4 regions of the Arthrobacter globiformis genome follow, and region 1 is predicted to be linked to each of the others. Evidence: riboswitches for the same ligand, from Rfam matches in the RefSeq annotation. Region 1 holds a riboswitch; each other region holds the start of a gene.
What was found. Region 1 has a riboswitch for cyclic di-AMP ahead of QFZ33_RS05655 (C40 family peptidase). Riboswitches for the same ligand answer to the same signal wherever they lie in the genome.
Positions count from the first base shown of each region.

Region 2: linked by a shared signal. The riboswitch ahead of QFZ33_RS01655 (NlpC/P60 family protein) and the one ahead of QFZ33_RS05655 (C40 family peptidase) in region 1 are both predicted to bind cyclic di-AMP.
Region 3: linked by a shared signal. The riboswitch ahead of QFZ33_RS05000 (hypothetical protein) and the one ahead of QFZ33_RS05655 (C40 family peptidase) in region 1 are both predicted to bind cyclic di-AMP.
Region 4: linked by a shared signal. The riboswitch ahead of QFZ33_RS00665 (C40 family peptidase) and the one ahead of QFZ33_RS05655 (C40 family peptidase) in region 1 are both predicted to bind cyclic di-AMP.

Region 1 covers NZ_JAUSXI010000001.1:1,210,491-1,214,035, reverse strand. The annotation lists gene QFZ33_RS05660 (NlpC/P60 family protein) at 1-686, opposite strand, end outside; gene QFZ33_RS05655 (C40 family peptidase) at 786-1,496, opposite strand; cyclic di-AMP (ydaO/yuaA leader) riboswitch at 1,549-1,719, opposite strand; gene QFZ33_RS05650 (M23 family metallopeptidase) at 1,856-2,680, opposite strand; cyclic di-AMP (ydaO/yuaA leader) riboswitch at 2,692-2,933, opposite strand; gene QFZ33_RS05645 (metal-dependent transcriptional regulator) at 3,083-3,545, opposite strand, start outside.
Region 2 covers NZ_JAUSXI010000001.1:347,537-351,081, reverse strand. The annotation lists gene QFZ33_RS01665 (GTP pyrophosphokinase) at 1-526, shown strand, start outside; gene QFZ33_RS01660 (SulP family inorganic anion transporter) at 532-2,034, shown strand; cyclic di-AMP (ydaO/yuaA leader) riboswitch at 2,215-2,379, shown strand; gene QFZ33_RS01655 (NlpC/P60 family protein) at 2,383-3,126, shown strand; gene QFZ33_RS01650 (GGDEF domain-containing protein) at 3,350-3,545, opposite strand, start outside.
Region 3 covers NZ_JAUSXI010000001.1:1,068,629-1,072,173, reverse strand. The annotation lists gene QFZ33_RS05010 (response regulator transcription factor) at 1-304, shown strand, start outside; gene QFZ33_RS05005 (sensor histidine kinase) at 308-1,921, shown strand; cyclic di-AMP (ydaO/yuaA leader) riboswitch at 2,026-2,181, shown strand; gene QFZ33_RS05000 (hypothetical protein) at 2,185-3,024, shown strand; gene QFZ33_RS04995 (hypothetical protein) at 3,334-3,545, shown strand, end outside.
Region 4 covers NZ_JAUSXI010000001.1:135,313-138,857, reverse strand. The annotation lists gene QFZ33_RS00675 (NAD(P) transhydrogenase subunit alpha) at 1-321, shown strand, start outside; gene QFZ33_RS00670 (NAD(P)(+) transhydrogenase (Re/Si-specific) subunit beta) at 318-1,691, shown strand; cyclic di-AMP (ydaO/yuaA leader) riboswitch at 1,841-2,011, shown strand; gene QFZ33_RS00665 (C40 family peptidase) at 2,016-2,963, shown strand; gene QFZ33_RS00660 (ArgP/LysG family DNA-binding transcriptional regulator) at 3,045-3,545, opposite strand, start outside.

The DNA.
Region 1 (3,545 bases):
ACGTACACAGCGATGTGGGCCAGGCCCATGCCGCCGTTCTGGTAGTAGGCGAGGTCGCCCGGCCGGGCCTCAGCAGCGCTGACAGTGCGGCCGAGGGACAGGTAGCCTGCCGGCCATCCGTGGTAGTGGATGCCCACAGCTGCGAGTGCGTTGGTGGCCAGGGCGGTGCAGTCCTGGGAGACGCCCAGCTGCGCGTAGGCCGCAGCAGCGATTGCAGCGCCCTTGCCGCTGGCGGCAGTGGTCTTCGGCGCTGCCGGGGCAGCGGTTTCGACGGCGGCCGTGGCCTGGACTGCGGGTGCGGCTTCAGCAACCGGAGCAGCCTCAACGGCGGGAGCCGCTTCCTGGACCTTGACGACAGGCTTGGGGGCCTCGACGACGGGAGCCGGGGCGGTGGAGACAGCAGGCTTCTCGTAGGAGATCGCGATGCTGGATGCAGCGGAGATGGCGGCCGGTGCAGCGGACTCGACTTCCAGGGTGGAAGCTGCGGCGGATTCGCGCTGAACGTTGGTTTCAGCAGCGTTGGCGGCGATGCCGCTGGTCAGGACAAGACCGGAAGCAGCAGCGATAACTGCCGCCTGGCGGCCCATGCCACCGGCGTTGTCGCCGACGGCCTTGGCAATGACAGCCAGCGAGTTGGTCTTGGTGACCTCGGCGCGGTGGCGTGCAATGGTCGCACGTGTAGTCATTAATTTCTCTCTTTCGTGTTCCACGGACCGCGGTAGCAGGCGTGGGTTATCGACGCGCCGGCATCTTGGGGGTAAGCCGGCCCGTCTCGAATCGGATTTTTAGCGAAGGGTGAAGAAGGAGGACGTGCCCGTGGCGGACACCGCGTGCAGGAGCGTTCCGTCCGAGGGGTTCAGCGCGCTGATCATCATGCCGTTGCCGACGTAGATGCCCACATGGGCGCCGCCGTTCTGCATGACCAGGTCGCCGGGAGCAGGCGTCGAAGTGGGCTTCATGGCGTTCCACGCGTTGACACGGGGAATGCTGATGCCTGCCTGAGCGTAAACCCACTGGGTGAAGCCGGAGCAGTCCCAGCCGCTGGGGGTTGTGCCGCCCCAGACGTACGGGTTGCCGATGCCGGTGTACGCGATCGCAGCCAGCCCTGACGCTGCGGCGGAGGCCGCACCATCGGTGGACTTGGCGGTGACGGCCTGGGCCGCACCGGCGCTCTCGTCGCTGGCCTGGCCTGCGTCGCCCGCCGGGCCCTCATCGCTCGACTGCGGAGCAATGGTTTCGGCGACCGGGGCGGCCACCGTGGTGACGGCAGGACGCTCGAAGGTGACAGTGGCGGTTGGCGCGGCCGTCACAGCAAGCTGCGCGGCCTGGGATCCGGTCTCCGAGGAGGCGGAAACACCAATGTTGGCGTCGGCTGCGTTGGCAGGCATGCCAACGCTCAGGATGAGACCTGAAGCGGCTGCGATAACAGCTGCCTGGCGACCAACTGTGCCGGCATTGGCGCTAACCGCCTTGGACACGGAGTCCAAGGGGTTCATACGAACCGTTTGCGCGCGGTGGCGCGCGGCATTGTGGCGTGAAGACACGAAGGTAGCCTCTCCCAATGCCTGCGAGGTGAGCTGTCGGATTCGGATGGGAGTGCACCCGGCCGCTCCGCTTCCTGAGAAGCTTTGCGACTTAACCCCAAGGCCTTCTTGCGAAGACCAAAATTGGTTCCCCCGCCCCTGCCAGACGATGTAATGCGAACGGACCTTGAGCGGTGGCAGAGCTAGGCAATCCACTCAAGAGCGTCAACTTCGGAAAAGTTGACGCGGTTTAGACGGTACAGCAGTTCGGAGCTAATGTCACATTCAGGTCACGGCGTGTCACAGGAATGAGAGTGCTCACTCGACTGGGCTCAGAGCCAGCCGGTGGGATCAACGACATCCCCGTTGACCATCACCTCGAAGTGGAGGTGGCAGCCGGTGGACGCGCCGGTGGTCCCGCTGAGGGCGATCGCTTCACCGCGGGTGACCTTTTGGCCAACCTCGACGCTGGAGGACGACAGGTGGTTGTACGTGGTCTCCAAGCCGTTGCCGTGGTCGATGACCACGCGGTTGCCTCCCCCGTACGGATGCCAGCCCGAGAAGGTGACCTTGCCGCTGGCAGCAGCAAGCACTTGCGTGCCGCACTGGGCGGCGAAGTCCTGGCCGCGGTGGAACTCGCCGGCGCCGCCGGTGATCGGGCTGACCCGGTAACCGAACGGAGAGGACTTGACCAGCGTGGTCAGCGGCCCGCCCAGGGTGCCCACCGAAGCCGCACGCTTGATACTCCCGGCCGACTGGGCACTCAGGAGCTGCTTGAGCTTTCCGTCCGGGTCACCGGTGGTGGAGACGGACGTGCGGCTGAAGTCGATCTTTGCTGCCGCTTCCGCGGAGACCTTCGGCTGGGCCGGTGAGGCGGCGGACGCGGATGCCCCTCCCTGCTGCTCTCCGGCAGCCAGGACGGGGCTGGTCGCGGGAACAGTCACGGTCAGCAGCAGGCCGGTGGCGGCAAGGGCCACTCCAGCCTTTTGCCCGACGCCACTGGCCGAGGCGAAATCCGTAACCTGCCGGAACGGACCCCGACGGCGGCGGCGCGCTTCACGCTGGGCGTCCCGGGGGCGGTCCGCGGCAATGGCCTCCGCGAGGCGCGGCTCAGGAGCGGGACCGGTCGCGCGGCGGCGGCCCCGGGCATTCTGCATGGACAAGTACTGCTTCCTCTCTGGATAGCCTGCGAAGTTAGCTGTCGGATTCGGGTCAGAGAGTTCGGACCCGGCCCGCCATAACAAGCCATTCCGGCACAGGGGTATCCCGGGAGGATTCCTTCTGCGGAAGAGACTTGCTGCTGCGGACTTCACCCCAAGGCTGTAAGAACAGCCGGTTGTGGTTCCCCCGCCCCTGCCAGTGGGTGACTCGTGCTACTGATCTGCTGGCAAGGTTCGGCTCCAGATCAGGTAACGCTTGTGCATCGGCGTTGCCGTTTAACTATAGATGATTAAGGGGCGCAGTAATAATTCCGTTATATTCACTGTGCACAAGTGGTAGGTCATCCTGCCTGCAGATGTCAGACAGGACGGCGGCATCCGGCCTGGCGCCTTTGGGAGCTAGTCCACGCGCACGAACACGTGCGCAGCGACTTCCGGCGGCAGCTCAAGGGCGCCCTCAAACCCGGGCACGCGGACAGAAATGTACTCCCCCACACGTTCAAGCGAGACGGCGGCGCCCGGCCGGATCCCGCCCTCATCGAGCTGGAGGAGCAGTTCCGGCTCCACCTGGATGGGTTCCGCGAGGCGGCTGACGGTGACCTTGGATTCCGGGCCGTAGCTGGTCATGGCGTCGAGCAGGTTCACCACGCCGTCCGAGAACGGGCGGGCGGGCTGCCCGCCGAGTGCGGCCAGGCCGGGAATCGGGTTGCCGTAGGGGGACTCCGTGGGGTGGTCGAGCAGTTCGTAGATCCTGCGCTCCACCCGTTCACTCATGACGTGTTCCCACCGGCAGGCCTCGTCATGGACGTAGGCCCAGTCCAGGCCGATCACGTCCGCGAGGAGGCGCTCGGCGAGGCGGTGC
Region 2 (3,545 bases), 860 kb from region 1:
CGACATCCGGTTCAAGGCCGAGGACCCGCGGGCCTGGACGCCGCACTTCGACCGCCAGTTCACCGCCACCGCTGCAATGCTGGAGACAGTGGAGACCGCCTTCGCCGACCTGCATGAACGCTACGAGGAGGTCCGCAGCTACTGGGACGTAGACGGAGAGGGCGCGGCGCAGCTCACCCCCAACCGCATCCGCGACGTCTGGCGCACCCTGCTCCCCCACGTAGACCGTAAAGTAGATGACGACTGGGGATGGGCAGCCGAACTCCTGGCGGCCCACGGACTCAAGCAGACCGTCCAGCTTGCCGGACTGCTCAGCGCCAACCGGATCACCGAGGTCCGCAGGGCCCTGGACCACCGCTACTCCCCCGGCCCGGACCGCCTGCTGGATGACCTCCTGCTGTGGCAGTACGGCACCAAACACATCGACCTCACCGCCGAGGCGCCCGACGCCGTCCCCCACCCGCGGCGCGACAGCCTCCTGCGGCGGCTGAAGCAGATCGAGCGCTACCGCCAGACCAAGAAATAGAGTTTATGAAGCCCGAACAGCTCCAGTCCGTCCGGGCCACACTCCGTTCCCCGCGGCGCCTCAAGACCGAGGCCCTCGCCGGACTGGTGGTGGCCCTCGCCCTCATTCCGGAAGCCATCGCATTCTCCGTGATCGCCGGAGTGGACCCGAGAATTGGGCTGTTCGCCTCCTTCACCATGGCGGTGACCATCTCCTTTATGGGCGGCAGGCCCGCCATGATCTCGGCCGCAACCGGCGCCGTCGCGCTGGTGATCGCGCCGCTGATGCGCAGCCACGGACTGGACCACCTGATCGCCGCGGTAATCCTCGCCGGGGTCTTCCAGATCCTGCTCGCAGTCCTGGGCGTCACACGGCTCATGCGATTCATCCCGCGCTCGGTGATGGTGGGCTTCGTGAACGCGCTGGCCATCCTCGTGTTCATGGCCCAACTGCCGGAACTGATCGGGGTTCCCTGGCCCGTCTATCCACTGGCCGCCGTGGGCCTGCTGATCGTCATCGGCTTCCGCCGGATTACGACGGCGGTGCCGTCACCTTTGGTGGCCATCGTCCTCCTGACGGTCCTCGCCGTGGTCGCCGGGATCGACGTCCCCACCGTCCAGGACAAGGGCCAACTGCCGGAAAGCCTGCCCACGCTGTTCATCCCGAATGTGCCTGTGACGTGGGAAACCTTCCAAACCATCGCACCGTTCTCGCTGTCCATGGCGCTCGTGGGGCTGCTGGAATCCCTGATGACTGCCAAGCTGGTGGACGACATCACCGATACCCGCTCCAACAAGACCCGCGAATCCTGGGGCCAAGGCGTGGCCAACATCGTCACCGGGTTCCTGGGCGGCATGGGCGGCTGCGCGGTGATCGGGCAGACAATGATCAACGTCAAGGGCTCCGGCGCCCGGAGCCGGGTTTCCACATTCCTCGCGGGCGTCTTCCTGCTGGTGCTGGTAGTCACCTTGGGCGACATCGTGGGCCTCATCCCCATGGCCGCCCTCGTGGCCGTGATGATCTTCATCTCGGCCATCACCTTTGACTGGCACTCGATTGCACCCGCCACCCTAAAGCGGATGCCCAAGTCGGAAACCGCCGTCATGCTGATCACCGTGGGCACGGTGGTGGTCACTCACAACCTGGCGATCGGCGTCGGCGTCGGGGTGCTGGCGGCGATGGCGATGTTCGCGCGCCGGGTGGCCCATTTCGCCACCGTGGAGCGGACGGAAGTGGAGCTCAACGGCCTGACGATGGCCACCTACACGGTGGACGGCGAACTGTTCTTCGCCTCTTCCAACGATCTCTACACGCAGTTCGACTACGCCCGCGACGCCGAGCCGGACATCCACGGCGTAGTGATCGACCTGCACGCCTCGCACCTGTGGGATGCCTCCACCATCGCCGTGCTGGACGCGGTCACCGAGAAGTACCGCCGGCACGGCCGTGAGGTGGAATTGATCGGCCTTAACTCGGCCAGCATCCAGATGCGGGAACGGCTCGCCGGGAAACTCAACGCAACCGAGTGACTTTCAACACACTAATCAGCCCTCGGCCCCCTACCTCAAGCGGGGCAAGTGGAAATAAACGACACGGCCCCGTTACCTTAATGTGACATTGAGGAAGGCCTCCCGTACGGTGGAAAACGTGCCTTTTTCACCGATGAGGCACTCCCGCGCTGATTGCCTAACTCTGCCGCAGCCCGAGGAACCAATCGAAAACCCATGTCCGGCAGAGACGGGGAAACCACTTTCGGCCTGCTTGAAGCGGGCCTTGGGGTGAAGCCGCGCAGTTCCTGACCACGCTCAGGACCGCGGCCGGGTGCCTCCCATCCGAATCCGACAGCTCACCTCGCAGGCATCGGGAGAGGCTTCTTCATGTCGTTCCGCTTTATTTCTGGCCGCCGTGCTGCGGCCATCCTTGCAGCATCCGGCCTGGCCTTCACCGGCAGCGTCGCGGCCAATGCCGCTAACGCTCCGGCCCAGCAGGCCCAGGCTCCCGCCGCCGCCCCCGCGACGGCTGGCCAGACTCAGACTCCCCTCAGTGCCGCTTCCAGCGTCAAGATCGAGTTTGAACGCCCCGCCGTCAAGTCGGCCCCGGCTCCCGTGGTGGCGGCCCCCGTCGTCGTCGAAAAGCCGGCCGCGAAGCCTGCGGTCAAGACGGCTACGGCACCTGCCGCCTCCGTCACTGCCGCCCCGGCTGCTGCGCCCGCCAAGGCTGCAGCCGCGCCAGCCGCACCCGCACCGAAGGTCACCATCAAGGCTGCGGCTCCCGCACCTAAGGCGCCCGTCAAGGCCGCTGCAGGCGTCAATGCCACGATGCTGGCGTCCGCCTATGCCCAGATCGGCATCACGCAGGACTGCACCGCCATGGTGGAGAAGGCCCTCGGCGCCGCCGGCATCCGCGTGGGTGACCTCGCGCCGATGCAGTTCCTGAGCCACGGCAGGGTCGTCTCCACCCCGCAGCCCGGTGACATGATTGTGCAGTCCGGCCACGTGGCCATCTACGCCGGCGGCGGCAAGGTGATCAGCGGCGGCATGAACGGCATCAACGCCACCATGGCCCACCCGCTGTCCTGGCTCACGGCCACTGGTCCTGTCACATTCGTGCGCGCGGCCTAACAGAGCTGAGAAACCGCCGTGTTCCGCTGCCTTGGGGGCGGCGGAACACGGCCACCCCCAAGGTGCTCCCACTTTTCTACAAGGAGGGGGGAACACACTGGCTATGCCTGATGAAAGACCGCAGACTCCGGCTGCGAGTCAGGATCGCCGGGTCCGGATTGTCCCCCATGCATTCCGGATCCGGTGCCTGCCTTAAGAGGCAGAAGCTCCGCGCATCTCCGCTTCAGCCCCTGACCGTGCGGTTCCGCCCCTGTGATTTGGCTTCATAAAGAGCGACGTCGGCAGCCGCGATCACCTCGTCGAGGTCAGCGGTTTTCGCGTTGTAGGTGGAAATGCCGTAGCTGACGGTCGGCATCCGCAACACTTCAGGGATGTGCTGCTCTGCCAGCCTCCTGCTGATTTCACCCGCAATGATTTCC
Region 3 (3,545 bases), 140 kb from region 1:
TTCCGCTGAGCTTGTGGTGGGCGACCTCGTCCTGAACCTCGACACACGCGAAGTCACCCGTGCCGGCGACGAGCTGCAGCTGACAGCCACCCAGTTCGAGCTGCTGCGCTACCTCATGGAGAACCCCAAGCGCGTGGTCAGCAAGGCCCAGATCCTGGACCGGGTGTGGAACTACGACTTTGGCGGCCAGGCCAACATCGTCGAACTGTACATCTCATACCTGCGCAAAAAGGTGGATGCCGTGCACCCGCCGATGATTCACACGGTCCGCGGCGCGGGCTACGTCATCAAGCCGGCAGAGTAGGCCGTGGCAAACCTTTCGGGTGCAATCCGTACCCAGCGCCGAAGCTGGCTGAAGCCGGACACCTGGCACCTCCGCACGCGCCTGGTCCTCGTTGCCATGGCGCTTTTGGTGGCCATTTGCGGCGCGATCGGCCTGTTCAGCTACGCCTCGATGGACTCCTATTTGACCCAGCAGCTGGACAAGCAGCTCTCGGATGCGGCGCACCGCTCCAGCGAGTTCGGCCGGCCACCGCAGGGCAATCCTGGCACCAAGCCCGATCCGCTGGGCGCCCGCGGCCAGCGCGTAGGCACCGTGACGGCCCGGATCGAGGACGGTATCGTCATCAGTGCAGGTTTCATTGCCACGGACGCCACCGTCGCCTCGCTGTCGGCAGCGGACGACCAGGTCCTCCTGGCGCTCCGACGCGACGGCGTGCCCGTCGAACGCACCCTGTCCTCTGGCACCTACCGCCTGGTCGCCGCCCAGGCGCCTTACGGCGACGTGATAGTCACCGGGCTCCCGCTCGCGGAAAAGCAGAACACCCTGACGTCGCTCGTGTGGACCATCACCATCGTCTCGCTGGGCGGCCTTGTGCTGATCGGCCTTGCCGGGACGGTGCTCATCCGCCGCACCATGAAACCCCTGAAGCAGCTCTCCGAGGTGGCCACCCAGGTGTCTCGCCTGCCGCTGGACGCCGGTGAGGTGGCACTCGCCGTCCGCGTCCCGCCGTCGAACGCCCATCCCGGCACCGAAGTGGGCAGCGTGGGTCACGCCCTGAACCAGATGCTGGACAACGTCTCCAACGCGCTGGAAGCGCGGCAGGAAAGCGAAATGAAGGTGCGGCAGTTCGTGGCGGACGCCTCCCATGAGCTCCGCACTCCGCTCACGGCCATCCGCGGCTACACCGAGCTGATGCGCATGACCGAAAAGTTCACTCCGGACGGGCAGCGGTCCCTGGCACGCGTGCAGAGCCAGTCGGAACGGATGACCGCCCTGGTGGAGGACCTCCTGCTGCTGGCCCGGCTCGACGAGGGCCAGCCGCCCAAGCTCAGCGACGTGGACCTTACGCAGCTCGTGATTGAGACCGTCAGCGACGAAAAAGTCATGGCACCGGACCGGGCGTGGCACCTCGACCTTCCCGAGGAACCTGTGTCGGTCCGGGGCGATGCCTCACAGCTGCACCAGGTCCTCGTCAACCTTCTCTCCAATGCCCGCAAGCACACGCCGCCCGGCACCACGGTGACCACCAGCGTGATCCGGTCGGCGGACGGCAGCGCTGTGATTATGGTCACGGACGACGGCGCCGGCATCCCGCCCGAATTTGTGGACAAGGTCTTCGCGCGCTTCGCCCGCGCAGACGCGTCCCGTGCGACCCCGGCGCAGGCGCCCCTGGCGCCTGCATCCGCGACGGCGAAGGGTTCCTCTACCGGCGGCGCAGGCGCGCAAACGGCCCTCCGTGCCGCGGCTTCGCAGGGGGAATCGGGGGTTGCGCCGGCAGAAGGAACCAGCGGCCTGGGCCTGTCCATCGTGCAGTCCATCGCGGAGGCTCACGGCGGCACGGTGGAGGTCATGTCCCGGCCGGGACGGACTGAATTTGCTGTCCGGCTGCCCATGCAAGGCGCCGCGCCGTCGTCGTGACCTCCGTTACCTAAATGTGACTTAATCAAAAGCCTCCTGTACCGTCGATAGCGTGCAGCCGCCACTAGAGCTGCATGTCCGGATTGACGCCCAGCTCTGCCGCTTCCCGGATTCCGCTAGTTCAGGCAGAGGCGGGGGAACCAGAGTCCCGGGCTTTCCGCATCAGCCCTTGGGGTGAAGCCGACACGTGAATTTTCCGTGCGGCCGGATGACCTCATCCGAACCCGACAGCTAACTCCGCAGGTGTTGAGAGGCAATCAACCATGTCTGAATTCAAGGCACAGGCGCGCCCTGATCGCGCCTCCCAGCAGTCTGACCACAAGATTTCCCGTCACCGTGCAGAGCCGGCCCGGCCTGCGACGGCCTGGGGCCGCTTGACCGCAAGCCTTCCGTCCTTCGGGCGCCGGGCAGCGGTCCTAACCACTGCCGCAGCCGTGCTCGTTGGCGTCGGCGCCGCAGGCCAGGCAGCCGAGCAGGCTACGCCTTCCGCCGCTCAGACGACCGCCACCACCGCTGACGCCGGGCAGACCCTGAGCTTCGACAAGACGCTCATCTCCGCCCTGCCCGCGCCCTCCGCGGCGTCCATCGCTCCGCAGTCGGCAACCAAGGCGACCGCCAAAGCCACGCCGAAGGCTGCCGCCAAGACCGCGGCGCCCAAGGCGGCCGCTCCGAAGGCGGCCACCAAGGCTGCCGCGCCCAAGGCTGCTCCCGTCGCCAAGGCTGCCCCGGCTCCCGCCGCCAAGGTTGCCCCCGCGAAGGTTGCCCCCGCGAAGGCCGCTGCGCCTGTGGCCCTGAACGATCCCGCCGGCGCGCAGGCCTACGCGGCCAGCAAGCTGGGGTCCTTCGGCTGGTCGGCTGACCAGATGCAGTGCCTGAAGCGGCTCTGGACCAAGGAATCGGAATGGCGCACGACGGCCACCAACGCGAGCAGCGGCGCCTACGGCATCGTCCAGTCACTGCCCGCCGAGAAGATGGCTACCGCCGGGGCGGACTACCGCACCAACTACCGCACCCAGATCAACTGGGGCCTGGACTACATCCAGGAGCGCTACAACTCCCCGTGCGGTGCGCTGAACTGGCACCTCGCCCACAACTGGTACTGAGCGTTCCCGCGGCCAATCGGGCTGACGACGAACATTTTTGCACCGCTTTAGGCTGACCGCCTAGGTGCCGAGGGCCCCGGATCCGCACGGATCCGGGGCCCTTCTGCGTCGCTGATCTTCCTGCCGCAGGCAAAGTGGTGCAGAAAGCAAGCCTCGGCGTCCACCACACCGGCGGCAACCATGCAGGGTGGCGCAGAAAAACGGCAATCACAGCTGATGCTGACGGCAGGCGAGCGTCGAAGTCACTTCCACAGCCCCCGCACAGCTCGGCCCTAAAACCCTCATGACAGCGGCGGCCACTGTTGAGCCATGACCATCACTGACCGGGCCTCCGGAACCCCGCCGCACCCACCGCTGCGCACCCAGCCGCATGCGCTCCAGAGAGCCGGCGCGGCCGGACCTGCCCCGGCGCAGACCCGGCACACGCGGCGGGCGCCCATTGACACCGCCACCACGGAACCGGTCCTGGACGTGACCATCCCGGTTTACAACGAGGAACGCGACCTGGAGGAGTGCCTGCG
Region 4 (3,545 bases), 1.1 Mb from region 1:
ATCACCGTGCTTGCGGTGTTTGTCGGCTTCGAAGTGGTGTCGAAGGTTTCCAGCACGCTGCATACGCCCCTGATGTCCGGTGCGAACGCGATTCACGGGATCATCCTGGTGGGTGCCATCATCGTCGCCGGCCAGGCCACGCACCCGTGGGTCCTCGCGGTGGCGCTGCTGGCGGTGGTGCTTGCCACGGCCAACCTGGTGGGCGGCTTTGTGGTGACGGACCGCATGCTGGAGATGTTCCGCGGCCGCAAGCCGGACAAACCGGCCCCACCCGGTGCCACGCGAGGTAAGACCAAGGAGAGCACGGAGGCCAAGCGTTGACCCTCCTGGATCCCAATGTCACCGCGCTGCTCTACCTCGCGGCGGCCGTCTTCTTCATCCTGGCGCTGAAGGGCCTTAACTCCCCGCGCACCGCCCGCCGCGGCAACCTCATCGGCGCCTTTGGTGCGCTGGTCGCCGTCATCACCGTCTTTTTCTCGACTCGGCTGGACAACGTCCCCCTGATCCTCGGCGCCATAGCGGTGGGGTCCGGCGTGGCAGCCCCCGTGGCCAGACGCGTCAAGATGACCCAGATGCCGCAGCTCGTCGCCCTCTTCAACGGGGTGGGCGGCGGCGCCGCCGCCCTCGTGGCGCTGCTGGAACTGCCGCATGCGGAGGACGCCTGGGTGCGCGTCGCCGTCGTCTTCACCCTGCTGGTGGGGGCGGTGTCCTTCGCGGGTTCCGCCGTGACGTTCGCGAAGCTGCAGGAGCTCATGACCACGCGCCCCGTGGTGTTCCCCGGCCTGCCGGTGATCATGGGCGCGGTGCTGCTTGCCGCCGTCGGTGCCGCGTCGGCCGTCGTACTGGGCGGCTCGCTGATTCTTGCGTTGCTGCTTCTGCTGCTGGGCCTGGCGGCCGGCGTGCTGCTGGTGCTGCCGGTGGGCGGCGCCGACGTGCCGATCGTCATTTCGCTGCTCAACGCCTTCACCGGCCTGGCGGTTGCGGCCTCGGGCCTGGTGCTGGGCAACGTGCTCCTGGTGGTGGCCGGCACGCTGGTGGGGGCGTCGGGCACCATCCTCACCCGGGCGATGGCCGCGGCCATGGGCCGCAGCGTGGCCGGCATCCTGTTCGGCGCGTTCCGGGGAGGTTCGACGGCGGGATCCACTGCCGTGAGCGACCGTCCGGTCCGCTCGTCCAGCCCGGAGGACGTGGCCGTGCTGCTGGGCTACGCCCAGCGCGTGATCATTGTCCCCGGTTACGGGCTGGCCGTCGCGCAGGGACAGCACACCGCGGCAGAGCTGGCGCTGGCCCTGGAGTCCCGGGGTACCCGCGTGGACTTCGCCATCCACCCGGTGGCGGGGCGCATGCCCGGGCACATGAACGTGCTGCTCGCCGAGGCCAACGTGCCTTACGAGTCGCTCAAGGAAATGGGTGAGATCAACGCCGAGTTCCGCACCGCCGACGTCGCGCTGGTGGTGGGCGCGAACGACGTCGTGAACCCCGCGGCCAAGACCACCGCCGGCTCACCGATCTACGGGATGCCGATCCTTGAGGTGGCGGACGCACGGCAGGTGGTGTTCCTTAAGCGCTCCATGCGCCCCGGGTTCGCCGGGATCGAGAACGACCTCATGTTCGAGCCGCAGACCACCCTGCTGTTCGGCGACGCAAAGGAGTCCCTGACGAAGGTGCTGGGCGCGGTGAAGGCCCTCTAGGGTGCAGCATCCGGGGTTTGTCCACACGCTCTCCGACACACCCTCGTTACTGAAATGTGACTTTTGGTGCACAAGTGCGATAGCCTCGGCCGGTGCCCTGGTTCCGCTCAGGGCATTCCCGGGCAGAATGCCGAGCCCTGCCGCTGACCGGGATCCGTTCGCTATGACCAACAGGCAGGGACGGGGGAACCACCTTAGTACCGGCCTTGCGCGCCAAGGCCTAGGGGTTAAGTCCAGACGCTTCGCCTAGAGGCGGGCAGGACCGGGTGACTCCCATCCGAACCCGACAGCTCACCCCGCAGGCATGGGAGAGGCAAATCAACCATGTCACGTAAGTCCATATCCGCACGCCATCGCGCCACCCCAACGACGTCCATCGCCCTGCAGGGCCTGTCGTATTCCCTTAAGTCCAACGCGGCCTCGGTTGCCAAGCCGGCGGCCGCCGCCGCCGTCGCTTCCGGACTTCTTTTCGGCGCCGGAGCACCCGCACACGCTGGTGCCTACGCTCCGGAGACGCCGGACGCTGCCGCTGCACAGTCGGCGACCGCCCCGGCCGCTGCTGCTGTGCAGTCCGCCGCTGGCCAGGCGCTGGCAGCCCCGGCCGCACCGGCGGCCCCCGCCCCGGCAAGCGGAGGATCTGCTGTTGCCGGCGCGTCGCACACCGTTGTGCCCGGTGACACCCTTGGTGCCATCGCAGCACGCCACGGAGTCAGCCTCGATACTCTTCTCGCAGAGAACGGCCTGTCCCTGGCGTCTGTCATTTACCCCGGTGACCAGATCCTCATCCCGGGACCAGGTGCAGCTGCAGCTCCCGCGGCTCCGGCAGCACCGGCCGTACCTGCGGCTCCGGCAGCCCCGGCTGCCCCCGCGCCCGCCGGCATGGGAATCTACAACGCCTCCGCGTCGATAACGCCGGCAGCAGCAACCGCTCCGACAGCGGCTGCAACCCAGTCAGCCAGCGGCGTGGGCGCAGCCATTGTGGCCTCTGCCCGGGCGCAGCTCGGCGCCACCCAGGACTGCACCATCTTGGTGGAACAGGCACTGCGCTCGGTCGGCAAGTCGGTCGGTGACCTCGCGCCCACGCAGTTCCACCAGTACGGCACCCCGGTCTCCGCCCCGCAGCCCGGTGACCTGATGATCAGCGCCGGACACGTCGGCGTCTACATCGGCAACGGGCAGGCCATCAGCAGCGGCATGAACGGCGTCAACGAAACCATCGTGCACCCGGCCTCCTGGCTCACCGGCTCCACCTACGTGCGGGTGAACGTCTAACAGCGGGTGAACGCCTGAGGGCGGTACGAAACACACAGCAGCGGCGGGTGCATCAGCACCCGCCGCTGCTGTGTTTGGTGGCTAGTTTTGGTGTGGTGGCAGGTCTTGGGCGGCGCGGACGACGGCGTTCGTCACCTCCGCGAGGCCCGGCGAGTCCAGTGTCCACACCTGCCAGTAGAGGCGTAGGTCCTCGCTCCACGCCGGGTCGAGTTCCACGAGTGAGTTCTCCTGGTCCTGCTGGTCCGGCACCATGCCCCAGCCCAGGCCGGCATGAATCGATTCGACGTACTGGACTGAATCGGGAATGAAGTGCTGTGGGGGAGTGGCATCGGGCGCGATGCGCGCGAGGACAGCGAGCTGGTGGGTGTCCTTCCTGTCGTACTGCATGACCGGGGCGACGGCGAGGGCTTCCGGGGTGGGGCCGTCGGGGAACCAGCGCGCTGCAAACTCGCGCGACGCCTTGGCCCTGTACACCATGGTGCCGAGAGCGCGAATCGTGCACCCCTGCACCGGTCGGGGATCAGCGGTGATCGCGCCTACTGCGTCGCCGGACCGCAGGAGGTCGGCTGTGGCATGCTCGTC